One region of the Desulfofalx alkaliphila DSM 12257 genome, then DNA from elsewhere that is predicted to be linked to it. Evidence: riboswitches for the same ligand, from Rfam matches in the RefSeq annotation. Region 1 holds a riboswitch; the other holds the start of a gene.
The links. Region 1 has a riboswitch for molybdenum cofactor ahead of BR02_RS0101940 (molybdopterin-binding protein). Riboswitches for the same ligand answer to the same signal wherever they lie in the genome.

Region 2: linked by a shared signal. The riboswitch ahead of BR02_RS0111730 (stalk domain-containing protein) and the one ahead of BR02_RS0101940 (molybdopterin-binding protein) in region 1 are both predicted to bind molybdenum cofactor.

What each region holds. Positions count from the first base shown of each region.
Region 1 is NZ_JONT01000002.1:34,600-38,277, reverse strand. Features, by position in the region: gene BR02_RS0101945 (molybdopterin-dependent aldehyde oxidoreductase) at 1-1,079, opposite strand, end outside; gene BR02_RS0101940 (molybdopterin-binding protein) at 1,145-2,170, opposite strand; molybdenum cofactor riboswitch at 2,249-2,367, opposite strand; gene BR02_RS0101935 (DUF3909 family protein) at 2,404-2,730, opposite strand; molybdenum cofactor riboswitch at 2,843-2,961, opposite strand; gene BR02_RS0101930 (hypothetical protein) at 3,266-3,508, opposite strand; gene pruA (L-glutamate gamma-semialdehyde dehydrogenase) at 3,616-3,678, opposite strand, start outside.
Region 2 is NZ_JONT01000030.1:3,233-6,910, forward strand. Features, by position in the region: gene BR02_RS0111720 (sigma 54-interacting transcriptional regulator) at 1-230, shown strand, start outside; gene BR02_RS0111725 (alpha/beta fold hydrolase) at 219-1,133, opposite strand; molybdenum cofactor riboswitch at 1,383-1,508, shown strand; gene BR02_RS0111730 (stalk domain-containing protein) at 1,621-2,823, shown strand; gene BR02_RS0111735 (hypothetical protein) at 2,962-3,228, shown strand; gene BR02_RS0111740 (RIO1 family regulatory kinase/ATPase domain-containing protein) at 3,269-3,678, opposite strand, start outside.

The DNA.
Region 1 (3,678 bases):
ACATACAGGTCTTCCATTGACACTACCACATCTGCTTCTTCCATTACTGACGCCGTATCTTCACCCTTTATATTGTCTTGCTTGTAATAAACATTGGGTGTGCCGGGGTGAATTTCAATGGCATCGGGCTCCATTGCCGCAGGGGCACTCATGTAGGCCGGCAAAATTTCCAACTCAACCTTAACCTTTTCTACAGCGGCTTGGGCATTTGCCTCGGTATCTGCACAAACGATGGCAATGGCGTCGCCAAACTGAAATACTTTTTCATCACATAAAATGGGGCGATCATAGCTGTCCCCTTTGTTGTTTGGAAAGTTCAAGCCGTTAATCCGGTTTCTGCCCTTAATATCTTTATGGGTGACAACTTTATATACACCTGGCATTTTTTCAGCTTCAGAGGTGTCGATGGATAAAATTTTTGCATGGGAAACTTGTGCCTGAACCAACTTTAACTGCAGGGTTTCGGGCGGCATTTTTAGGCCAAAATCGGAGCCAAACTCAATTGTACCGGTAACTTTGCCAATGGCAGAGGGGCGCGGATAGTCAGTGCCAAAAATTTTGCCGTCGGCAGGCATTTTAAAGTCTAAGTCTTCAGCGGTAATTTCGCCGCGCATAAAGGCAGCCGCAGCCATCACGGCATCAACTAAGGGTATATAGCCGGTGCAGCGGCAAACGTTTTTATGTTTTTGGAACCAATCTCTTACTTCTTCTCGGGTTGGGGATGGGTTTTCGTCTAAGAGTGCCTTAGCAGACACAATAAAGCCAGGTGAGCAGTAACCGCACTGGGCGCCACCGTATTTCACCCATGCCATTTGTAAGGCGTGCAGGTTAGTGGGAGTGCCAATACCTTCAATGGTAGTGATAATAGACTCATCAGGTAAACGCTTCATTTTGTAAGCACAGGATAAAATTAGTTTACCGTTTAAAATTACTGAGCAAGCACCGCACTGGGCTTTACCACAACCGACCTTGGTTCCGGTTAGACCCAGTTGGCCGCGCAGCACATCCACCAGCATAGATTCCGGGTCGCATACGACAACTGTATTTATGCCGTTGATGTTGATTTTCTTTTTAATCACTTGACCACACTCCTTTTATTATTTAATTTAAGGCTATCGACCCTAAATTTTTCTAGCAGATTGTTTTACAAGCTTTTTCCAAAACCACAGTCCGGATATCTACACTCTTTACAGTTAACACAGAGTCCCCCATGGCCCAGCTTCACAATATCCCTGCGGCTTAATTCTTCCCCTGCCAGGATGCGGGGCACCACCAGATCAAAGATACTGCTCTTGCTGTACATTACACAGCCCGGCAATCCCAGCACAGGTACATCGCCTATATAGGCCAACATAAACATAGCCCCGGGCAAGGTGGGGGCACCATATGTAACAATACGCCCGCCCGCTGCCCGAATACCTGCAGGTGTCACGTCATCGGGGTCCACAGACATGCCTCCGGTAACTGTAATCATTTCAACCCCCTCTCCCAATAACCGGTTTATAGCGTCAACTATCATGTCTGTGCTGTCAGACACAAATATTTGTCTGCTTACAACACTTCCCCAACTCTCTATCTTCTTCATAACCACAGGGCCAAATTTATCTTTAATCCGCCCGTGGTATACTTCGCTGCCGGTGGTAACAACGCCGACTTTTAATGACTTAAATGGTTTAACCTCAACCAGGGGATAGTTTGTTTGGCATATGGACTCAATTTTACATATTTTGTCTTCTTCAATAACCAGGGGAATGATTCTGGTGCCTGCCAGCACCTTACCTTTTTCAACTATTTGATTGGTATGTAAAGTTGCAAACATCACTTCTTCTAATTCGTTAATGCTGTATAGGGCATCAACATTTACTTTAAGGAGGCCCTTTTCTTCGGCCAGCAAACTTACTTTACCTTCTTTGGGTTCCGTGAGGCTTATGCCGCTGCCGGCAGCCGCCTTTGCAATTCTCAGCGCTGCGTCATCCTCGTGCAGCAGCCCATTGTTTATTTCCCATACATATATATTTTGCTTTCCTATATCCAACAACTTCGGTATATCTTCAAACTGTATAATGTGCCCTTTTTTAAATGCCCTGCCTTTAAATTTACCCGGGACAATTTGGGTAATATCGTGACAGAGAACCATTCCAACCGCCTCTTGCACCGGTACAACTTTCACTGCTCCATCCCCCTTTTTTAACAATAAAACCAGGGCGCCGTGGAAGGGTTAAAACAGCGCCCTGGTTTATTTATAACCAGTAAATACTACTGTACTCCTTTCCACGCGGGAGGCCTAACGGTTTCCCATTAAACCCTAACGGCTTGGCTTTCTTATCGAAGGCCTTAGAACTGCCAAGCTCGGAGTCCATATTAAATTGTGCCACAAATCTATGCTTTATAAATAAAACTATTTTATTCCCTTATTAAACCTAATTTCTTGGCTAACTCACTCACCCTTTTGCTCTCCATATCTAAAACAACAGCCACAGAATCGTTGCCTTCTATTTTTAACTTTAAGAAAGACTTTTTCTCCCATTCAAAACCGATATAATAGAGGAGGTTTTTATAGTTTTGACTTGATGTGCTGATCACTAAATCACCCTTTGGACTAAGACCGTACTCAAAAAAGTAAAGCTTGCAATTATAGTTGTTTTTTAATAAAACCTCTTGTTCATCTGTAATTTTTTGTAACCTTACACCTTCAAGATGTGATTTGACTCTTTCAATGACCTCTTGCACCACTATTACCTCCAAGTTAACTACTAAACAGCCATCATCGGCGGGCTTCCGGCTAGGTTTATAAAAAGCCAGGATCACAGCAAAGAAGCATGTAATCCTGGCTTTTTAAACACCAAGTATTTACTTTACTCCTTTCCGAACGGGAGGCTTAACGGTTTCCCATCAAACCCTAACGGCCGAAAGATCATAGTATAATACCTTAGATCTGACGGCTCGGAGACTATTAAGTTATATTAATAACGTAGCAAAAAGCGTACCAATAAAAACAAGCTATCCAATTGGATTTTTAGTGCTATACCAGGAAAGTGTTACATTTTGGTATAACAGTGTTCTTTTTTGGGATGCTTTTTGTTCCAAAAGCACATGGTTAATGCCTTATTCTATTCTATGTTAATAAGCATATTCCTTCATGAATAATTGTTTATTAGGAAAAAAAGCCCCATTAGGAGGGTGCGTCTTTGAGCATAAGGGGACTCCTAAATGTGTCACTGACATAAATATAGTCGGCTTTATCAATGACAATACCTGTTGGGTTCTAAAACTGCGCCTTTAAAACTTGCCCGTCTACATGCCCGGGAAATCCGTTCCCGGCAACTGTATATACCTTGCCATCATAAATCATTCGTATAGCGTGGTTGCCCGTGTCAGTGATAAATATCGCACCATCAGGAGCAATGGCAACACCCCGCGGGCGATTAAATAAGGCTTTGTCTGCATCACCGTCCCTATATCCATTGATGGTAGAAAAACAACTAACGCATAACGAAAAAGACCACACAGGAGAATAAGAAACTCCTATGTGGTCTTTATTGCCCGCTTGAAGCTGTCCATTAAAGTTTTTCTTCAATCCCTAAGTAAAAGCTTCTTTTGGGGCTTTTTTTGTCTTTAGTACTTTTCTGATATTAACTTCGGTTGGGTGAAGTGGAGCAGATAATCTCTCCCACCGGC
Region 2 (3,678 bases), on a different contig from region 1:
AATTAAACTCCATATTTATTCAGTTAGTATTTGCCAGCCAAGCTCCGTACCTGCTTACCGTCAGTGCCTGTAACTTTACCCAGTCCCTTCTTATGATTGTAGGACTGCTATTAACATTGTATTGCCTATTTAGAGTTTTCCCTCAACTAAAGCACCGATGGGTTGGTGGCACTGCCTTTGGGTTTAGTCTGGCATACTGTTTTATTATTTTGTTGTTCCTATGTGTTTAAATTGGGGCTATTATCAATTGTTTTTAGAAATTCTTTGATTTTATCCAGTACAACTTCAGGCTGTTCCTCAGTAAGAAAATGTCCTGCCTGGGGAAGTACCACAGACGGTCGGTGGTTTGGTAAAAGTCGTTCCAATACCTTAATAATCCTCGGTGGTGAAGATGGGTCCTTTAGTCCCCAGATAATTTGGGCAGGTACTTGCCAGCCATTAAGCATTTGTCCGGTCTTCAGCAGCATTCTATAAATAGGGTCTGATTTAAGGATTGGAATTTGCCTAATAGTACTTAGCTGGGCCTTTCGATCAGCCTTGCACCTATAAGGATACCCAAATCCCCGGCGGATTTTTTTGGTGAAAACATCCCTTCTGGAAAAAGCTAAGGGCATCACAAGCCTATGTAAGATATTTAGATTCTCTACCATCACTTCACCTATTACTGGGATTCGTAACGGCCAAAGAACTATGTAAGACCAGGGAGGCAGATAAGGGCTTTTTCCCCAAACTTCCGGTACCGAACCACTGTTATTTAAAATAACAAGCCCCTTGACCAAGTGCTTGTGTTCCGCAGCCCATGCCAGACCGACAATTCCGCCAATATCATGCACAACTAAAGTTATTTCATTTAACTCCATCTTTTCAATAAATTGTGCAAGTCGTTGTGATTGGGCCTGTAAACTGTAATCCTCACCGGCGGGCTTGTCTGAATAGCCAAAACCTAAAAAGTCAGGCACTATACAGCGATACTCTTTACTCAGTTCCGGGATAAAATTACGGTAAAGGTAACCCCAGGTTGGGTTACCATGCAGCATTATCAGAACCCCTCCACTGCCCTCATCCAAGTAGTGCATTTTATACCCGGCTATTTCAATAAAATTTGAATGAAAATCAAAGCCCTCCGGTTTCAAACCCTCACCCTCCCACTGTCCAACCTTGACCATACATTGCCTGGCAAATCGGCACTCACAAAGTGCAAGAATAGATATCTATAAAATATCATACTTTCCAAAAGACATCGAGTTTTTTCATATACCTCCATTTCTATGGTAGAAAATACCTAAGTAATTTATTTGAGATTCTAGCAGGAATTATCTGGGGCAAAGGCGAATATTTTTTGTGGACAATATCACTATGGATTCTTACTATTTTTTGATTCTAATAGAATAATGCTCCGAGCCCCTTCAACCTAAAAGATACGTCACATCCACGGTTATCGGGCCGACAGGGTTTACCTGGAAACAGGTAGGCCTCCCATTGTGGAAAGGAGCCTTCATCAGGTCAATTTAGATCCGGTTGGCTTACTTTCAGTCACCCGGATCTTTTTTATTTGAAAGGGGGTTTATGACAAGTTATCATTGCACAATCCTGTAGAAAAATTATAAGGAGGGTAACTTTATGAGAAGACAATTATCTATTATCTTGGCTTTATTACTGTTTATTTCCATTGGTGCGGCAGCAGCCTATGCCGGACAGTCTGATGTAAATGTGGTTGTTAACGACGAGTCGGTATTGTTTCCGGATCAAGGGGCCTTTATTGACACCGATACAAACAGAACTTACGTTCCTATACGGTTTGTTAGTGAGGCCTTAGGTGCTAAAGTTAACTGGGATAAGGACGCCCAAGCGGCCACTGTTACGCTGGGAAAATCCGTTATTACCATGCCTGTGGACAGCAACCAAGCCACTGTAAACGAAAAAAATGTGCAGCTTGATGCGCCGGCCATGCTGAAAAACCAGCGCTTATTAGTGCCGCTGCGCTTTGTCAGTGAGGCTTTGGATAAGGACGTAGAGTGGAACGAAGCCGAGCGAACTGTTTATATAAGTGCGGGACCATTCATTCGAATGGCAAGCACTATCGGACCCATTGACGCCGGAATTGTAGGCACCTTGACCAATCTCTTTGAGGAAAAAACAGGCATTAAAGTGGAATTTGTGGGCGCAGGTACAGGCAAAGCCCTAGAAATGTCCAAAACCGGGGATTTTGACCTGGTGCAGGTGCATGCCCGGGCCCTTGAGGAACAGTTTGTTGCCGAAGGTTATGGCACCGAGCGCATCCCCCTGATGTATAACGACTTTGTCATCGTTGGTCCAAAGTCTGACACCGCAGGAATTAGGGGACTGACCCCTTCAGAAGCCTTGAATCGAATTATGGAAACAGAGTCGTTGTTTATCAGCCGTGGCGACCGTTCCGGCACCCACGTCGGTGAGATGGAACTTTGGAAAGCCGCAGAACTGGAACCCCAGGGCGATTGGTACGTAGTCTGGGAGGGAGGTCCCCAAGGAAATAGCGCCACCCTGCGTTACACCGATGAACAACAGGCCTATACCTTCATGGATCGGGCCACCTACCTTGTTCTAAAGGATGAGATCAGCTTAGATGTTCTGGTGGAGAAACACGAATCACTGCTAAATTTCATTACCCTAATCCCGGTGAACCCGGAAAAATTCCCGCAGGTTAAGTATGATCTAGTGATGCAGTTCGTGGATTATGCAACCTCTATAGAAGCGCAAACGGTAATTGAAAACTTCAAGAAGGATGTCTACGGCGAGTCACTTTTCTTCCCCAATTCTGACCGTTGGCACGCCCATAAAGAGTAATAATGACGATGCGATACCATTTTAAACGCGCCCCGCTTGAAGGGGCGCGTTTTTTAAGTTGATAATCAAATATAAAAAGAATACTAAACAACATATCGGGTAAACTTATTAAAAAAATTAAAGAAAAGAGGGATTGGCATGCATACGCTTAGCCATTTACAAGAGGCTCTACACCAAAAGGAACAGGCACTTATTCAATACGTTCGTTATATGAGGGAATCCCAAGACAGTGATAACCAAGATATGGCAGCACTTTTTTCTGATCTTGCAAAAGCAGAGGAAAAACATATTGCTGTAATTAGAAATCAGGTGGCTAAATATAATAAGGGTTTACTTAATAAATATGAAAGTATAAATGAGTATAATTCACAACACTCCACCTACAGAGACGCACCCGAAAATTGATTCCATATAAACAAACCATCTATTATTAATGATGGTTTGTTTAATTATTGAAAACTATTAAATTGCCTTTAAGGTTTAACTCCTTTATTTTATTTAGCAAGTAATCACGCTGTTTTTCCCTTCGTGATGCAGTTGCCTTTAACTCTTCCAATAAATAATATTCTATTAGTCGATAATCTAATTGAGTATTAGCAACATTTACATAAGCCTTAACCAATGACGAACAGACTTTGAATTTCCACTGGGCAAACATAGGATCATTAGTTAATATGAATGAGCTAATACCGCCTAAATCCCTTTCAGGGTGAGTAATACATATATCTTCAAAATCAATACCGTAAAAATTATCTCCGGTAAATATAAAATTACGCAGGTTTAAGTCTGATTTGCAAAAACAATATTCACCTTGCCTCTCAGTACTGTGTAAATGATAGAGCCACTTAGCAAGGC